Regions from separate parts of the Streptomyces luomodiensis genome, predicted to be linked through region 2. Evidence: riboswitches for the same ligand, from Rfam matches in the RefSeq annotation. Region 2 holds a riboswitch; the other holds the start of a gene.
The links. A riboswitch is a leader RNA that binds a small molecule or an ion and turns the genes downstream of it on or off. The one in region 2 is predicted to bind glycine.
Positions count from the first base shown of each region.

Region 1 (8,982 bases), 5.3 Mb from region 2:
AGGGCGGCCAGGGCGTCTTCGGGATCGCCGTGGGCGTCGTCTGGCGGGATGTGGAGAGCGCGCTGTCCCAGCTGCACGGCGAGCGGGTGGACACCGGAGAGACGCTGATCCGGCCCAACCCCGCCGACGAGCTCGCGGCGCGCCGCAACCGGGTCGGCTGAGGCCCGGTTTTCGAGGTTCGGTTTTTCGAGGTTCGGTTCTCCCCCAGCTACCGCTGGGAGGTGTCCCGGGCGCCCATTGTCAGTGGTGTGCGGCAGCATCGGTAGATGTGAGGGGTGCGCCGACGATTCTCCATCTGGACATGGACGCCTTCTACGCCTCGGCGGAGCAGGCGGCCAAACCCAGCCTGCGCGGCAAGCCGGTGGTCGTGGGCGGCCTCGGGCCGCGTGGCGTGGTGGCCACGGCCTCCTACGAGGCCCGGGTGTTCGGGGTGCACTCGGCCATGGCGATGGCCCAGGCCCGCCGTCTGTGCCCGAACGCGGCGTTCCTCATCCCCCGCTTCACCCTCTACCGGCAGGTGAGCGATCAGGTCATGGCCCTGCTGCACACCCTCTCGCCGCTGGTGGAGCCGCTGAGCCTGGACGAGGCATTCGTCGACCTGGAGGCGGGCGGCACCGAGCCCACCGCGGAGGCGGCGCGCGCTGTGGGGGAGCGGCTGCGGGCCGACATCAGGGCGGTCACCGGGCTGACCGGGTCGGTGGGGCTCGCCGGATCGAAGATGCTCGCCAAGATCGCTTCGGAGCAGGCCAAGCCCGATGGTCTGACGGTCATCGAGCCGGGGACGGAGCGCGATCTGCTCGGCCCCATGTCGGTGCGGACGCTCCCGGGCGTTGGCCCCGCCACGGCCGAGGCGCTGCGCCGGGCCGGGATCCACACCGTGGCCGAGACGCGGGAGGCGGGCGAGGCCGAGCTGGTGCGGCTGCTGGGCCGGGCCCACGGCGCATCGCTGTTCCTGATGGCCAACGGCCGGGACGAGCGGCCCGTCGTCGCCGAGCGGGACGCCAAGTCCATCTCGGTGGAGGACACCTTCGACGTCGACCTCACCGACCGCACCCGGGTGCAGCTGGAGATCGCCCGGCTCGCCGACCGCTGTGTCCGGCGGCTGCGCGAGGCGGGCCGCTCGGGCCGGACAGTCGTGATCAAGGTGCGGCGGTACGACTTCTCCACGCTGACCCGTTCGGAGACCCTGCGCGGGCCGACCGACGATCCGAGCGTGGTGCGGGAGGCCGCGGCGCGGCTGATCGACGGGGTGGACACCACGGCGGGTGTGCGGCTGCTGGGGGTGGGGGTCAGCGGTCTGGCGGACTACACCCAGGAGGATCTCTTCGCGCAGGCTGCCCAGGCCGCTCACGAGGCGCTGGAGGACGCGCGGCGCGGACCGGGTCCCGAAATACCGGAGCCCGTGGAAGCGGGCGCGGGAGAGGCTCATGAGGGCGCCGGGAAACCACGGCGCTGGCTGCCGGGCTCCGATGTGCGGCACGCCGAGTACGGGGCGGGCTGGGTGCAGGGGAGCGGGGTGGGCCGGGTGACCGTGCGCTTCGAGGAGCCGTGGTCGAGGCCGGGGCGGGTACGGACGTTCGCCGTGGACGACCCGGCACTGGAGCCGGCCGACCCACTGCCACTCCAACACCCGGCCGAGGCCACCGTGGGCCCGGACGAGACCGCGGGCCGGGGCGGGTCCGTGGATGCGGCGGAGGTCGCGGGCCGGGGCGAGACTGCCGGGTCTGGGGGCGGCGGTCCGGCCGGATCTGTGGGCCCGACTGGGCCCGTGGAATCGGGAGAGCCCGGCCGGGGCAGGACCTTGGGGCCGGCGGAGGTCGCGGGCCGAGACGGGGTCGTGGAGGCGGCGGACGCTGCGGGCCGGGAGGAGGTCCCGGGTCGGGGCGGGTCCGTGGATGCGGCGGAGGTCGCGGGCCGGGAGGAGGCTGTCGGCTTTGGGAGCGGCGGTCTGGACGAGGGCGTGGGCCCGGTCGGCTCCGCTGAACTGGGGGAGGCTGCGGGCCGGGGCAGGGGCGTCGGTCCTGGGGTCAGCGGTCCGGTCGGGTCTGTAGGTCCGGACGAGGTCGCGGGCCGGGGCCGGGGCGGGACCTTGGGTCCGGCGGAGGTCGTGCGCCGGGGAAAGCCCGCAGACCCTGGGGAGGCTGCGGGCCGGGGCGGCACTGTCGGTCCTGGGGTCGGAGGTCCGGTCGGGTCCGTGGGCCCGGACGAGATCGCGGGCCGGGGCGGGTCCGTGGATGCGGCGGAGGTCGCGGGCCGGGGCGAGACTGCCGGGTCTGGGGGCGGCGGTCTGGATGGGTCCGTGGGCCCGGACGAGGTCGCGGGCCGGGGTGGGGGCGTCTTCGGGTCGGGGCATGGTGGGGCCGGCTCGGCGGGTCCGGGCCCCGTGGCGGGCGCCGGCAGGGGTGGGGTCAGCCGGTGACGTCCAGTCCGTAGTGGTGGTAGAGCTGTAGCTCCTGCTCGGGGGAGAGATGACGGCCGACCCCGAAGTCCGGGGCGTCCTTGATCAGCGCCCGGTCGTACGGCACCCGCAGGGTTTCGCCGACGACCTCGCTCGGTTCGAGTGGCACGAAGACGTCCCGGCTGAACAGTCCGGTGCGTACCGCCGCCCATTCGGGCTCGCCGGTCGCGTCGTCGAGATAGACCTCGTCCACGGTGCCGATCTTGGCGCCCTCGCGGTCGAATGCCTTGCGGCCGATCAGGGTCCGCGGGTCGATATCGGTCTGCACGCTCTCTCCCACAGGTGGCAAGTGGCCGTTGCTACCTACCAAAGGACACATCGTCGCACTCGGCCACTCGAACGCCCGTGACCCGCGCCCGTGGCAGAACCGCTGGTACGCTGACGGTGGCTGCAGACCCCGTGCGGGAGAGTCCTCCGCCGACGCTGTCGGAGGCGCCGAAGGAGCAAACCCTCCCCGGAATCTCTCAGGCACACGTACCGTGCGGGTGAGGTCACTCTGGAAAGCAGGGTGGGCCACGGGCGAGCAGAGCTCCGGAACCCCTCCTCACCGACGGTGAAAACCGGTCAGGCGGTATGTGGGCCGGTGAAGCTCTCAGGTTGAGATGACAGAGGGGGAGGCCGTCCGGGCACCTACGCCGTGGTGCCCCTCGCCGGTCGTCACAGACCAGGAGGCCCCCGCAGATGACCGCCAATCGCATCGCTCTCTCCGACCTGGAACGCGGTACTCCGTTCGAGCAGCGCCATATCGGCCCCGACGGCGAGGCGCAGGCCAAGATGCTCGCCCAGGTCGGTTTCGGCTCGTTGGACGAGCTCACCGAGGCCGCCGTACCGGACGTGATAAAGAGCGCCGAGGCGCTGGGTGCCCTGCCCCCGGCCCGCAGCGAGCCGGAGGTCCTCGCCGAGCTGCGCGGACTCGCCGACCGCAACCAGGTGCTGCCGTCGATGATCGGCCTCGGCTACTACGGCACCTTCACCCCGCCGGTGATCCTGCGCAATGTGCTGGAGAACCCCGCCTGGTACACCGCGTACACGCCCTACCAGCCGGAGATCTCCCAGGGCCGGCTGGAGGCCCTGCTCAACTTCCAGACCGTCGTCGCCGATCTGACCGGGCTGCCCACCGCCGGTGCCTCGCTGCTGGACGAGGCCACCGCGGCCGCCGAGGCCATGGCGCTGTCACGGCGCGTCGGCAAGGGCAAGGAGGGCGTCTTCCTGGTCGACGCCGACTGTCTGCCGCAGACCATCGCGGTCATCCGGACCCGCGCCGAGCCGACCGGTGTCGAGGTCGTCGTCGCCGACCTGGCCGAGGGCATCCCGGACGAGATCGCCGAGCGCGGGGTCTTCGGCGTGCTGGTGCAGTACCCGGGCGCCTCCGGCGCGGTGCGCGATCCGCGCCCGGTCATCGAGCGCGCCCATGAGCTCGGCGCCGTCGTCACCGTCGCCGCCGATCTGCTCGCGCTCACCCTGCTCACCTCGCCCGGCGAGCTGGGCGCGGACATCGCGGTCGGCAGCAGCCAGCGGTTCGGCGTCCCGATGGGCTTCGGCGGACCGCACGCCGGCTTCATGGCGGTGCGCGACACCTACGCCCGTAACCTTCCCGGCCGCCTGGTCGGGGTCTCCGTGGACGCCGACGGCGACAAGGCGTACCGGCTGGCGCTGCAGACCCGGGAGCAGCACATCCGCCGGGAGAAGGCCACCAGCAACATCTGCACCGCGCAGGTGCTGCTGGCCGTGATGGCCGGGATGTACGCCGTCTACCACGGCCCGGAGGGGCTCGCGGCGATCGCCCGTCGCACCCACCGCTACGCCTCCGTGCTCGCCGAGGGGCTGCGGGCCCGCGGGGTCGAGGTGGTGCACGAGGCGTTCTTCGACACCCTCACCGCACGGGTGCCGGGCCGGGCCGCCGAGGTCGTGGCCGCGGCCCGTGAGGCCGGGGTCAATCTGCGGCTGACCGACGCCGACCACGTCGGCATCGCCTGTGACGAGACGACCGGGCGGGCGCAGCTGTCCGCCGTATGGTGCGCCTTCGGGACGGACGGCCAAGGCGACGGCGCTCCGGGGCTCCCCGACATCGACGAACTGGACGCCTCGGCGTCCGACGCGCTGCCCGCGGCCCTGCTGCGCCGGGACGGCTATCTGACCCATCCGGTCTTCCACCAGCACCGCTCCGAAACCGCGATGCTGCGCTATCTGCGGGGCCTGGCCGACCGGGACTACGCTCTGGACCGGGGCATGATCCCGCTCGGCTCCTGCACCATGAAGCTCAACGCCACCACCGAGATGGAGCCGATCACCTGGCCCGAGTTCGGCGCGCTGCACCCCTTCGCACCGGCCGAGCAGGCCCGGGGCTATCTGACCCTGGTCCGTGAGCTGGAGGAGCGGCTGGCCGAGGTCACCGGCTACGACAAGGTCTCCCTCCAGCCGAACGCCGGATCGCAGGGCGAGCTGGCCGGACTGCTGGCGGTGCGCGCCTACCACCGGGCCAATGGGGACACCCAGCGCACCATCTGCCTGATCCCGTCCTCCGCGCACGGCACCAACGCCGCCAGCGCCGTGATGGCCGGGATGAAGGTCGTCGTGGTGAAAACCGGCGAGGACGGCGAGATCGACGCCGACGATCTGCGCGCCAAGATCGAGAAGCACGGTGCGGAACTGGCCGTGCTGATGGTCACCTACCCGTCCACCCACGGGGTGTTCGAGGAGCACATCACCGAGATCTGCGCCGCCGTGCACGACGCGGGCGGGCAGGTCTACGTGGACGGCGCCAACCTCAACGCGCTGGTCGGGCTCGCCGAGCCGGGCCGGTTCGGCGGCGATGTCTCGCACCTGAACCTGCACAAGACCTTCTGCATCCCGCACGGCGGGGGCGGCCCCGGCGTCGGACCGGTCGCGGTGCGCGAGCACCTGGCGCCCTACCTCCCCAACCATCCGCTACAGCCCGCCGCCGGCCCGGCCACCGGCGTCGGCCCCGTCTCGGCCGCGCCGTGGGGCTCGGCGGGCATCCTGCCGATCTCCTGGGCGTACATCCGGCTGATGGGCGCCGAGGGGCTGCGGCACGCGACCCAGGTCGCGGTGCTCGGCGCCAACTACATCGCCAAGCGGCTCGAACCGCACTACCCGGTGCTCTACACCGGTCCCGGCGGGCTGGTGGCCCATGAGTGCATCGTGGATCTGCGCCCGCTGACGAAGGCCACCGGGGTGACCGTCGACGATGTGGCCAAGCGCCTGATCGACTACGGCTTCCACGCCCCGACGATGTCGTTCCCGGTCGCCGGGACGCTGATGATCGAGCCGACGGAGAGCGAGGACCTGGCGGAGCTGGACCGGTTCTGCCAGGCGATGATCGCCATCCGGGCCGAGATCGAGAAGGTCGCCTCGGGCGAGTGGACCAAGGAGGACAATCCGCTCCGGAACGCCCCGCATACGGCGGCGTCGCTGACCGGGGAGTGGAACCACCCCTACTCCCGGGAGGAAGCGGTCTTCCCGGCCGGGGTGTCGGCGGCCGGCAAGTACTGGCCGCCGGTGCGGCGGATCGACGGGGCCTACGGGGACCGCAACCTCGTCTGCTCCTGCCCGCCCCTGGAGTCCTACGAGGGCTGAGGGGCATCCCCCGGCGAGGCGAAGACGCGTCAGTGGGGCCGGTTCGGCGATGCGCCGGGCCGGCCCCTGGTGTGGTACGTGCCGCCGAGGCGGCCGTCAGGCCGCGGTGACGACGTGCTCGGAACCCAGCGGCCGGCACGGTGCGATGACGCGCCCGTCCGGCAACAGCTCACCGGTGTCCTCGAAGAGCAGGACACCGTTGCACAGCAGGCTCCATCCCTGCTCCGGGTGGTGCGCCACCAGATGCGCGGCCTCCCGGTCGGCGGAGTCGGCTGATGGGCAGGGTGGTTGGTGCTGGCACATGGCAGGGTTCTTTCGCTGCGGAGTGGTGAATGTCCTGCGGCTCGTCGCGGCGTTCATGGCCGCCCCCCGTGGTTGAGTCGGTCGATTGCTCCAGTGTTGCCCCGCGGGCTGGATTCCGCAGGGATTTCGCGGTACCGGTCTCGCTAGATAATGACGCATCAGCCGCGTGGACGGTTCACCGCTGCCGGACTGTTACGAGGATGCGTCGGAGCGCCCCGTGACCCGGCGGTCACGGGGCGCTCCTGCCCTGTTCACAGCGCAGGTCAGGCGGGTGAGCCAAGCAAGGGGGCCGGGGTCAGCCGGTGGGTGAGGACAGGCAGCAGGTCGGTCGCGCGATGCGCCCGGTGGGGCGCGATGCCGGGTGGGGCCGGGGCGAGCGGCACCAGCAGGTCCCCGGCGCCCAGGCCGCCTTCGGCGCCGTCCGCCGTCAGGTCGCCGTGCAGCCAGAGCGTGACCATGTAGAGCTCGGGGATGGACAGCAGCCGGGGCTGGTACGCCGAGGGCAGTGACTCGGCCTGGTGCAGGGCGAGTTCGGCCGAGCGGACGTAGGGGCCCTCGGAGAAGTGGGAGAAGGCCCAGCCGTCGGCGGTGAGCATCGCCTCGGCGGCGGCCACCGTGCGGTCGCCGTCGCGGATCAGGAAGCGCCAGCCGGTGAGCCGGGTGCGTGGCGGGCCGTCGGGGGTGGTGATGTCGTCCAGGACGTGGACGGGGAGCGGGCGTTCGGGTTCGAAGGGGCCGGTGAGCGTGGAGAGTGCGGGGGTGCGGGCCTCGCGGACGGCGGTGGGGGAGTCAAGGGCCGTGAGGACGCTGCGCAGGGCGGCCGCGGGGGCCTGGGGAACATGCAGCGGCATGGTGGGTCTGCCTCTCGCTGGGGAGACACGGTGAAGCGATAGCGGGCCGGGTTTGGGCGGCGCTGTCGGTGGAACACGGGTCAGAGGGGAGCCGGAACAAACCGTTCGGGCGTTATCTCTCTGCCTCGTTAGCCGAGTTTATACGACAAGTGTTCCCGTTGTGTTTCATCTAGCTGTGGCCGATATTGCCGACAAGAGGTTATCCGGACCCCGGAAGGGCGGGGATTTTCCCCGATTCCGTGCCAGATGAACTGATATGACCTGGCATTTTGTGGCCCGCGCGGTAGGCTGGATCTCGCTGGTCCATTTCTCCGGCGCAATGCACAGTTCCTGAGAGCCTACCGGCTGGGTGGGGATCGCGGGGCGTTATCGATCACATTGGTGGGCATCATCGTGCGTGGTGTACACGCGGCCGGCACCGATGATCCACTCGAGGAGGGACGCTTCGATGGGGGAGAAGCTCATAGCCGGTGAGTTCGACCCGTCCGGGCGGCGGCGGCAGCGCGTCCGGTTGCGGCAGTGCCTCGACGGGCTGGGCCGGCTCCTGGCCGACAAGCGCTTCGACCGCCCGCAGAATCTGATGGGGCTGGAGATCGAGCTGAATCTGGCCGGGCCCGACGGGCTGCCGAGGATGATGAACGCGGAGGTTCTGGAGCGCATCGGGAGTCATGATTTCCAGACCGAACTCGGGCAGTGCAATCTTGAAGTAAACATCGTGCCCCACCGTTTGCGCGGAAGCGTTCTCGACCAGCTGTCGGAAGAGCTCCGAACCGCTTTGTCATATGCCGATCGCAAGGCGCGGGAAGTGTCCGCCGAGATCGTGATGATCGGAATTCTTCCCACCCTCACCGCGAGCGACCTGGGATCCGCGAACCTCTCCTATGACGACCGTTACAAACTCCTCAACGAGCAGATGCTGGCCGCCCGCGGCGAGGATTTCCTCATCGACATCGAGGGCCGGGAGCGATTCGGCTACGCCAGCGCCTCCATCGCCCCCGAGGCGGCCTGCACCTCCGTGCAGCTCCATCTCCAGGTCACCCCGGGACGCTTCGCGGACGCGTGGAACGCGGCGCAGGCGGTGGCCGCCGTGCAGATCGCGGTCGGCGCCAACTCTCCCTTCGTCTTCGGCCATGAGGTGTGGCGGGAATCCCGGCCGCCGCTGTTCCTCCAGGCCACCGATGTGCGCCCGCCGGAGATCGCCGCCCAGGGGGTGCGGCCGCGCACCTGGTTCGGCGAGCGCTGGATCGGGTCCGCCTACGAGCTGTTCGAGGAGAATCTGCGCTACTTCCCGCCCCTGCTCTCCAGCGGCCAGGACGAGGACCCGCTGCGGGTGCTGGACGCCGGCGGAGTGCCCGAGCTCCAGGAACTGGCGCTGCACAACGGCACCATCTACCGCTGGAACCGGCCCGTCTACGACGTGGTGGACGGCGTGCCGCATCTGCGGGTGGAGAACCGCGTGCTGCCGGCCGGACCCACCGTCACCGATGTCATCGCCAACGCCGCCTTCTACTACGGACTGGTCAGGGCGCTGGCCGAGGAGCCCCGCCCGGTGTGGAGCCGGCTGCCGTTCGCGGCCGCCGCCGCCAACTTCGACGCCGCCTGCCGGCACGGCATCGACGCGGTCCTGCAATGGCCCAAATCCGGCCGGTCGGCGTCGCTGGCGCGCACCTCGGCCGTACGGCTGGTCCGCGAGGAGCTGCTGCCGCTGGCCGCCTCCGGGCTCGACGGGTGGGGTGTGGAGCCGGCCGACCGCGACCGCTACCTCGGGGTGAT
Region 1 is NZ_CP117522.1:1,540,094-1,549,075, reverse strand. Features, by position in the region: gene PS467_RS06485 (MerR family transcriptional regulator) at 1-161, shown strand, start outside; gene PS467_RS06480 (DNA polymerase IV) at 269-2,419, shown strand; gene PS467_RS06475 (PRC-barrel domain-containing protein) at 2,409-2,738, opposite strand; glycine riboswitch at 2,851-2,948, shown strand; glycine riboswitch at 2,950-3,074, shown strand; gene gcvP (aminomethyl-transferring glycine dehydrogenase) at 3,140-6,055, shown strand; gene PS467_RS06465 (DUF5999 family protein) at 6,152-6,358, opposite strand; gene PS467_RS06460 (hypothetical protein) at 6,622-7,209, opposite strand; gene PS467_RS06455 (glutamate-cysteine ligase family protein) at 7,658-8,982, shown strand, end outside.
Region 1: it holds a riboswitch for glycine, as region 2 does, so the genes downstream of both, gcvP (aminomethyl-transferring glycine dehydrogenase) here and gcvT (glycine cleavage system aminomethyltransferase GcvT) in region 2, are expected to answer to the same signal.

Region 2 (8,982 bases):
CGGCATTCGGCCGGGTCCGGCCGGAATCGCTCCCGAATCCGGCCGGGTCCGCTCCGGAACCCGGCCGGGTCCGCGCCGGGGTTACTCCGACAGATGCGCGTACAGCGGGTGCTTGTCGGCCAGGGCGGTGACCCGGGCCTTCAGCGCCTCCGCCTCGGCCGCCCCGAAGGAGGCGGGCGCCTTGAGCGTCTCGGCGATCACGTCGGCGACCTCGCGGAAGTCGTCGGCGGTGAAGCCGCGCGTGGCCAGCGCCGGGGTGCCGATCCGCAGACCCGAGGTGACCATCGGGGGCCGCGGGTCGTTCGGGATGGCGTTGCGGTTGACCGTGATGCCGACCTCGTGGAGCCGGTCCTCGGCCTGCCGCCCGTCCAGCTCGGAGTGGCGCAGATCGACCAGGACCAGATGGACGTCGGTGCCGCCGGAGAGGACGGAGACGCCCGCTTCGCGCACATCGGGCTGGGCCAGGCGTTCGGCGAGGATCTTGGCGCCCTCCAGCGTGCGCTCCTGGCGCTCCGTGAAGGCGGAGCTCGCCGCGACCTTGAAGGCCACCGCCTTCGCGGCGATCACATGCTCCAGCGGACCGCCCTGCTGACCCGGGAAGACCGCCGAGTTGATCTTCTTGGCCAGCTCGGCGGTGGAGAGGATCACACCGCCGCGCGGACCGCCCAGGGTCTTGTGGGTGGTGGTGGTCACCACATGGGCGTGCGGGACGGGCGAGGGGTGCAGCCCGGCCGCCACCAGACCCGCGAAGTGGGCCATGTCGACCATCAGGTACGCGCCGACCTCGTCCGCGATCCGGCGGAAGGCCGCGAAGTCCAGCTGGCGGGGGTAGGCCGACCAGCCCGCGATGACCAGCTTGGGGCGGTGCTCCTTGGCCAGCCGCTCGACCTCGTCCATGTCGACCAGACCGGTCTCGGCGTCCACGTGGTAGGGCACCACGTTGTACAGCTTGCCGGAGAAGTTGATCTTCATGCCGTGGGTCAGGTGGCCGCCGTGCGCCAGGTTCAGGCCCAGGATCGTGTCGCCGGGGGAGAGCAGCGCGAACATCGCGGCCGCGTTGGCCTGGGCGCCCGAATGCGGCTGGACGTTCGCCGCCTCTGCGCCGAAGAGTTCCTTCACCCGGTCGATGGCGATCTGCTCGACCACATCGACGTGCTCACAGCCGCCGTAGTAGCGGCGGCCGGGGTAGCCCTCGGCGTACTTGTTGGTCAGGACCGAGCCCTGGGCCTCCATGACCGCCGCCGGAGCGAAGTTCTCGGAGGCGATCATCTCCAGGGTGGACTGCTGGCGGTGGAGTTCGGCGTCGACAGCGGCGGCGACGTCCGGGTCGAGGTCGTGCAGGGAGCTGTTGAGAAGCGACATCAGGGTCCCGATCGGAAGAGGAGGGTCAGTTTTCGGCGAAGGCGGTGTACTCGTCGGCGGAGAGCAGGTCCTCCGGCTCGCCGGTCACCCTCACCTTGAACAGCCAGCCGCCCTCGAAGGGGGCGGAATTCACCAGCGCCGGGTCGTTCACCACGTCCTCGTTGATCTCGGTGACCTCACCGGAGACCGGCGCGTACAGGTCGCTGACCGACTTGGTGGACTCCAGCTCACCGCAGGTCTCACCGGCGGAGACGGCGGAGCCGACGTCCGGGAGCTGGACATAGACGACGTCGCCGAGCGCGTTGGCCGCGAATTCGGTGATGCCGATCGTCGACACGCCGTCCTCGTCGGCGGCCGACAGCCACTCGTGCTCCTTGCTGTAGCGCAGCTGCTGGGGGTTGCTCATGGTCCGATTCTCCTGGATAGGGGGGAGGGCTTGGGAAATGGGTCTTAGCTGGTGGGATGCGACGCGCCGGGGAACGAGGGGACGCCTCCCGGAAAGCCGTCTCCCGGGAAGCCGTCTTCCGGGAAGGCGTCTCCCGGGAAGGCGTCTCCCGGGAAGGGCGAGGGCGGTGGCTCAGCGCTCGCGCCGGTAGAAGGGGAGCGCCACGACCTCGTACGGCTCCTGGCTGCCGCGGATGTCCACCGAGACCCCCTCGGTGCCGGGCTTGGCGTACTCCGCGTCCACGTACGCCATGGCGATCGGCTTGCCCAGCGTCGGGGAGGGCGCGCCCGAGGTGACCTGGCCGATCCGCGAGCCGTCGGCGGCCAGCACGGCGTATCCGGCGCGCGGCACCCGGCGGCCCTCGGCGACCAGGCCGACCAGGGTGCGCGGGGTGACGCTGTCCGCCCGGCGGGACGCGGCCTCCAGGGCCTGGCGGCCGATGAAGTCGCCCGGCTTGTCGAACTTCACCACCCGGCCGAGCCCCGCGTCGAAGGGGGTGGTGTCGGTGGACAGCTCATGCCCGTACAGCGGCATCCCCGCCTCCAGGCGCAGGGTGTCCCGGCAGGACAGACCGCAGGGCACCAGGCCCACCGGGGCGCCCGCCTCGGTCAGCGCCTCCCAGACCCGCTCGGCGTCGCCCGGCGCGAGGAACAGCTCGAAACCGTCCTCGCCCGTGTAGCCGGTGCGGGCGATCAGGGCCGGGACGCCCGCGACGGTGCCCGGCAGCCCGGCGTAGTACTTCAGCCCGTCCAGGTCGGCGTCGGTCAGGGTGCGCAGGATGCCCGCGGACTCGGGCCCCTGGACCGCGATCAGCGCATACGCGTCCCGGTCGTCCCTTACGGACGCGGTGAAACCGCCGGCGCGCTCGGTCAGCGCGTCCAGCACCACCTGGGCGTTGGCGGCGTTGGCGACGACCAGGAACTCCTCGTCCCCGAGGCGGTAGACGATCAGGTCGTCCAGGATGCCGCCCTCGTCGTCGCAGATCATGGTGTAGCGGGCGCGGCCCACGGCGAGCGCGGACAGATGGCCGACCAGCGCGTGGTCCAGGGCCTGCCCGGCCTGCGGACCGATGAGAGAGATCTCACCCATGTGGGAGAGGTCGAAGAGCCCGGCGCGGGTGCGCACCGCCGTGTGCTCATCGCGCTCGCTGCCGTAGCGCAGCGGCATGTCCCAGCCGGCGAAGTCGGTCATGGTGGCGCCGAGCGCGCGGTGCCGCGCGTCCAGCGCGGTACGGCGTGGGGTGGGCGGGGCGTCGGTCACGGTTCAGGCTCCAGGAGGTCAGGTCGGGGTCGCGCGACGGCGAGGTCGGACGGCAAGGACGCGTACGTCCTCCCCATCTGTCATCGGAACCTGAGAGGTTCGCCGTGACGCCCGTAAGGGGCCCGGCTTGCACCGTGGGTGGAGCCGCGCCCGCGCGGCCCGCTTTTCAGATCTGCCTCGTCCGCGCGGTATCGGGGCCTGAGAGATTCAAGGGAGGACTTGCTCCTTCGGCGCCCTGGACCTCCGGCACCACGGCCGGTGACCAAGGACTCTCCCGCGCGGCTTCAAACGGCCGGTATGGAGTTGCGGGGCACATCATCGCACGTATGGCCGAGAAGGGAAGTCCCGATCCGGGCGGCCCGCCGGAGGCAGCCTTGATGGACATTACCTTTTCTTGACACTCTGCGGGTACGAGCAGCGATGACCGACCTGGGAGGACGATCACGGTGCATGGGCAGGGAACGTACGCGACCGCACACAGGCTCCTGCCGACGCCGCCCGGCCGCGTCCCCTCCGGGCCGGCGGTCCGTCCCGGCCGAAGAGCCCCGGTGCACGATCTGCGCGGCGCGGCGCCGGGCGGGGAGGCCGGCGCGGCCCCGGGCGAGCTGCGCTATCCGGCGGGAGACGTGCTGGTCGCCTCCGGGCTGCCGGGCAGTGGCAAGAGCACGCTGATCAATCGGGCGGTGCCCCTGGTGGACGAGACGGGCGCCGTCGTCATGCGGGTGGACTCGCAGCACACGCGGGAGGCGTGGGAGCGCCGGCTGCCCGGCTGGCTGCCGTACGCGCTCTACCGCCCGCTGGTCCGGTGCGCCCACTACGCGGGGCTGCGCCGGGCGCTGCGCGCGGAGGTGAGCGTCGTGGTGCACGACTGCGGTGCGCTGCCGTGGGTCCGCCGCTGGCTGGCGCGGGACGCCCGGCGCCGGGGCCGCAGCCTCCATATGGTGCTGCTGGACGTGGACGCCACGGTGGCCCTGGAGGGGCAGGCCGCCCGCGGCCGCGGCGTCTCCGGCTATGCCTTCGCCCGGCATCTGCGCGCGATGCGGCGGCTGGTCGAGAGGATCGAGCGGGGACGGCCGCCGGAGGGGTGCGCCTCGGCGGTGCTGCTGGACCGGCCGGCCGCGAGCGCCCTGCGCGGTATCTCGTTCGAGTGATCCCCGCCTCTCGTGCGAGTGATCCCCGCCTCTCGTGCGAGCGATCCCCGAGTCTCACGCGAGCGATCCCACCCGCGCCGAAGGACCGGTGAGCGCCGGGTGACCTTGGCGGAAACCAGCCCCCCCGCACCTCACCCAGCGTGACGACGGCGAGCCGGGCGGAGGAGGGGAGCGCCGCGGCCGCGGGCCGGGCGAGGTGGGGAAGTGCTGTGGAGATGACGCCCGCCCCGCAGGTCCAGCGCCGCCCAGCCGTTAGGGTGCTTTGGGCAGGTCGGACGAGATGGCGGTTGGACGAAGATGAGCTTCCCGGAGCAGTACGGTGTGGCACCGGCTCATGGAGGATTCCCCGACGGCGCGCATGCCGCGTATCCGGCGTTTCCCGGCAATGAGCTCGAAGAGGTGCTCGCCGCCTCCGTGGACGTCCCCGGGGCCGGGGCGCGCATCGTCGAGACGCTCTCCCGCAGCCACGTCTGGGTTCCGCTGCCCAACGGCGGGGGGCCGGACAGCCCGAACCTCGATCTGCCCACCATGGAGCTCGAAGGCGCCGCGTATGTCCCGGTGTTCAGCTCCGAGCAGCAGTTCCTCCAGGTCGTCGGCTCCCATATGTCCTTCACCATCGCCCCGGCGGTGGAGTTCGCCCGCGGCTTGCCGCCCCAGCTCGGCATCGCGCTGAACCCCGGTGGCGCGGTGGTCGTACCGCTGCCCCCGCCCGCCGTCCGGGAGCTGTGCCGCGCCGGGCGTACCGAGCTCGACGGCCCGGCCACCGGCGGCCGGGTGCGGCTCTTCGAACCCGACTGGCAGGACGAGCCGGTGGACTTCCTGGCCGCCGCCGGGATCGAGTTCGCCAAGGGCACCGGAGTGCGGACCGCCCGGCGCGCCCTGGCCAGCGTCGAGGGCGACGAGCCCGCGCTCTTCGTCGGCGTGCAGCTCGACACCCCGGGCCCGGACGGCCAGGCGCGCGCCGTGGACGCGCTGGGCCGCGCCCTCGGCGCGGTGCCCGTGCCGTGGACGGTCCAGCTGGTCGCGCTGGACGTGGCGCAGGGGGACCCGGTGGCCGACTGGATGCTGGGGCGCGTACGGCCGTTCTACGACCGTGACCTCTGACGTACCCCGGGGTCCGCTGCCGGGGCCCGTAAGCTGGTTTGATGACCAGGCGGAGTGTGAGCACGCTCCCCGGTGAGATGCGGGCAAGGCCGAGAGAAGGGGCGGACCCAGGTGAGCGCGGGCGCGGATTGGGGGGCGGCGGCCGGCCAGGTTGAGCGAGCGTTGCAGCAGGTCGCTCCCGGCCGGTACGACGCCTATGAGGCGCTGTTGCACGCCATCGGCGAGGGCCAGGTCTGGATGCTGCTGTGGCACGGCGCGCCCGGCTCGCCCGACGCCCAGTACGGCAACATGGACGTGGACGGCCTCGGTTACGCCCCGTGCGTGACCTCCGCCCAGGAACTGGCCGCGAGTGGCTGGAACCGCGCGCACGAGGTGGTCGACGGACGCCTGATCGCGGACTCCCTCTACCGCGACCGCTACGGCCTCTGGCTCAACCCGCACGCCCCCGGCGGCGGAGTCGGCATCCCCTGGCTGGACCTGCGCCGGATCGCGGGCGGTCTCGACCGGCTGCCCGCCGGGCCGCTCCGGGTGAGCGAACCCGGTATCGACATCCCGCAGTTCTACGCCCTGCTGGGGCAGAACGCGCATCGCACCCCCGTGGTGCGGTCCCTGCGGCGCGCCTGGGTGCAGCCGACGCTGGGCGCCCCGTATCTGGCGATCGGTCTGGATCTGTACGACACCAGCGCACCGTCCGTGCAGTCGGTGCGGCTGATGATGGAGCAGTCGATCACCGCTGTGCCGGACGGGCTGCCGGTCTCCACGGTCGCGCTCTCCGACGAGTACGACCCGGTCGCCCTGTGGATGCGGGCCAACGCCCGCCCGTTCTTCGACCGTGACGCCTACGGCGCCGCGCCCGCCGCGCCGTCCTACGGCTACGGCTACCCGCCGCCGCGGCACGCCTACTGACCTGGTGCCGGGTCACGCCTACTGACCCGGGGCCCGGTCACGCGTGCTGACCTGGTGCCCGGTCACGCGTGCTGACCTGGTGCCCGGTCACGCGTGCTGATCCGCCGCCGCGTCGCGCCCGCTGATCCGGGCGCCATGGGACGGGGCCGCCTGCCCGGCCGGCGGGAGCGCCTGCCCCGCTGACGGGACCGCCTGCCCGGCCGACGGGTTTGCCCGCCCGGCCTTCCGGGCGAAAGAGGCCGAACACCCCATAGCGAGCGCGATGTTACTGCTGCGTTCTCGTGTCGCGACCGTCCGTATAGCGGAGGGTCCTCCTCACATCACGGTTAGGCATCCATTGCCCGGGAGCACTGGCGGGTGATCACGAGCGCGTTGAAGACTCCCCCCCCAAGGGGTGCGGTTCCCGCGTACGTCCCCTTCCGACAAGGTTCCGTACGACAACGCGACTTTCGCCCAGGTTGTGAACAGAGCCGCCACAGCGGCGAGTCGTGGGCCGGTCACCACCGGTCGAGAGGGGTCTCCACCACGATGACGGCACCATTGCACGGCACGAGCACGGACAGCGATCCGGTCGCGACTGCCGATGTAGCGGCGGATGTGGTCAAGGCATCCGTCGAGGGCAGATCGCTGCGCCAGATCGCCTGGTCGCGTTTGAAGCGAGACAAGCTCGCGCTGGCGGGTGGCATCGTTGTCGTCTTCCTGATCCTGGTGGCGATCTTCGCCCCGTTGATCGTGAGTCTGCTCGGGCATCCGCCCAACGAGTTCCACCAGGAGGAGATCGACCCGCTGTTCGGCACCCCGAAGGGCGGACTGGGCGGTATCAGCTCGGACTTCCTCTTCGGTGTGGAGCCGTCCAACGGCCGCGACGTGTTCAGCCGGGTCATCTACGGCGCCCGGATCTCGCTGCTGGTGGCCTTCCTCGCGGCGCTGGTCGCGGTGGTCCTCGGCACCGTGTTCGGCATCATCGCCGGATATTTCGGCGGCTGGGTGGACTCGCTGATCAGCCGGGTGATGGACATGCTGCTGGCCTTCCCGCAGCTGCTCTTCATCATCTCCCTGGTCTCGGTGCTCCCCAACGACCTGCTGGGACTCACCGGCAGCGGGGTGCGCATCGCCATCCTGGTCTCGGTGATCGGCTTCTTCGGCTGGCCGTACGTCGGCCGTATCGTGCGCGGCCAGACGCTGTCGCTGCGCGAGAAGGAGTACATCGAGGCCGCGCGGAGCCTGGGCGCCGGCCGGCGCTACATCCTCTTCCGCGAGCTGCTGCCCAACCTGGTGGCGCCGATCACCGTCTACACGACGCTGATGATCCCCACCAACATCCTCACCGAGGCCGCGCTCAGCTTCCTCGGCGCGGGCGTGAAGCCGCCCACCGCATCCTGGGGGCAGATGCTCTCCAAGGCGGTCGGCACCTATGAGGACGACCCGATGTTCATGATCATCCCGGGTGCGGCGATCTTCATCACGGTGCTGGCCTTCAATCTCTTCGGCGACGGCGTCCGCGACGCGCTCGACCCGAAGGGCACCCGATGACGGCGAGGCCCGCGGCACCGTCCGCGCAGGCCGCGGCACCCACCGCGCAGGGCCTGCCGCACCCGAACGCATCAGCCCCTGCCACAGCCGGCAGAAGGCTCCCCGAAGAATTCCGCGGCGCCATGCCCAGAACCGCTACCCCGGAGGTTGCAACCACTATGAAACGGCTCTCGAGAAGCAGGCGGATCGCCGGAGCGGCGGCTGTCGTAGGCGCTCTCCTGGCCACCGCGGCCTGTGGCGGCGGCGGTTCCGGCGACGAGGGCTCGGGTCCCGGGTTCAACGCCGCGGTGAAGGGCATCGCCAACAAGTCCGCCAAGAAGGGCGGCACCCTCAAGTTCATCAACAAGCAGGAGTTCGACTCCCTCGACCCGCAGCGTCAGTACTACGGCTTCGCCTGGGACTTCTCGCGTTTCTACGCGCGCCAACTGATCTCCTACGCGCCCAAGCCGGGCAACGCCGCGAACGAGCTGGTCCCGGACCTCGCCACCTCCACCGCCAAGATCACAGACGGCGGCAAGACGTACACCTACACCCTGCGCGACGGGATCACCTGGGAGGACGGCTCCCCGATCACCGCCCAGGACGTCAAGTACGGCATCGAGCGGATCTGGGCCAAGGACGTGGTCTCCGGCGGTCCCGGTTATCTGCGCCAGGTCCTGGACCCCAAGGGCGAGTACAAGGGCCCCTACAAGGACAAGTCCAAGGACAAGCTGGGCCTCAAGGCGATCCAGACCCCGGACGAGAAGACCGTCGTCTTCCACCTCGCCAAGCCCAACGGTGACTTCGAGCAGATGCTCGCGATGCCGACCGGCTCTCCGGTGAAGGCGGACAAGGACACCGGCGCCAAGTACACCAACCGGCCGTTCTCCTCCGGCCCGTACAAGGTGCAGTCGTACACCCCGGGCAAGAGCCTGTCGCTGGTCCGCAACCCGAACTGGAAGAAGGAGTCCGACCCGATCCGCCCGGCCCTGCCGGACAAGGTCACGGTCACCTTCAACTCCAACCTCGAGGCGATAGACCGGCTGCTGATCAAGGGTGACTACGACGTCTTCCTCAGCGCCACCGGCATGACCCCCTCGGGCCGCAACGACGCCCTCAAGCAGCACAAGGGCAACGTCGACAACATCACCACCAGCTTCGTCCGGTACGTCGACATCGCCACCAAGGTCAAGCCGTTCGACAACATCCACTGCCGCAAGGCGGTCATCTACGGCGCCGACT
Region 2 is NZ_CP117522.1:6,790,954-6,799,935, forward strand. Features, by position in the region: gene glyA (serine hydroxymethyltransferase) at 82-1,362, opposite strand; gene gcvH (glycine cleavage system protein GcvH) at 1,388-1,768, opposite strand; gene gcvT (glycine cleavage system aminomethyltransferase GcvT) at 1,940-3,067, opposite strand; glycine riboswitch at 3,244-3,354, opposite strand; gene PS467_RS28710 (AAA family ATPase) at 3,508-4,218, shown strand; gene PS467_RS28715 (enhanced serine sensitivity protein SseB) at 4,516-5,322, shown strand; gene PS467_RS28720 (enhanced serine sensitivity protein SseB C-terminal domain-containing protein) at 5,434-6,228, shown strand; gene PS467_RS28725 (ABC transporter permease) at 6,757-7,761, shown strand; gene PS467_RS28730 (ABC transporter substrate-binding protein) at 7,920-8,982, shown strand, end outside.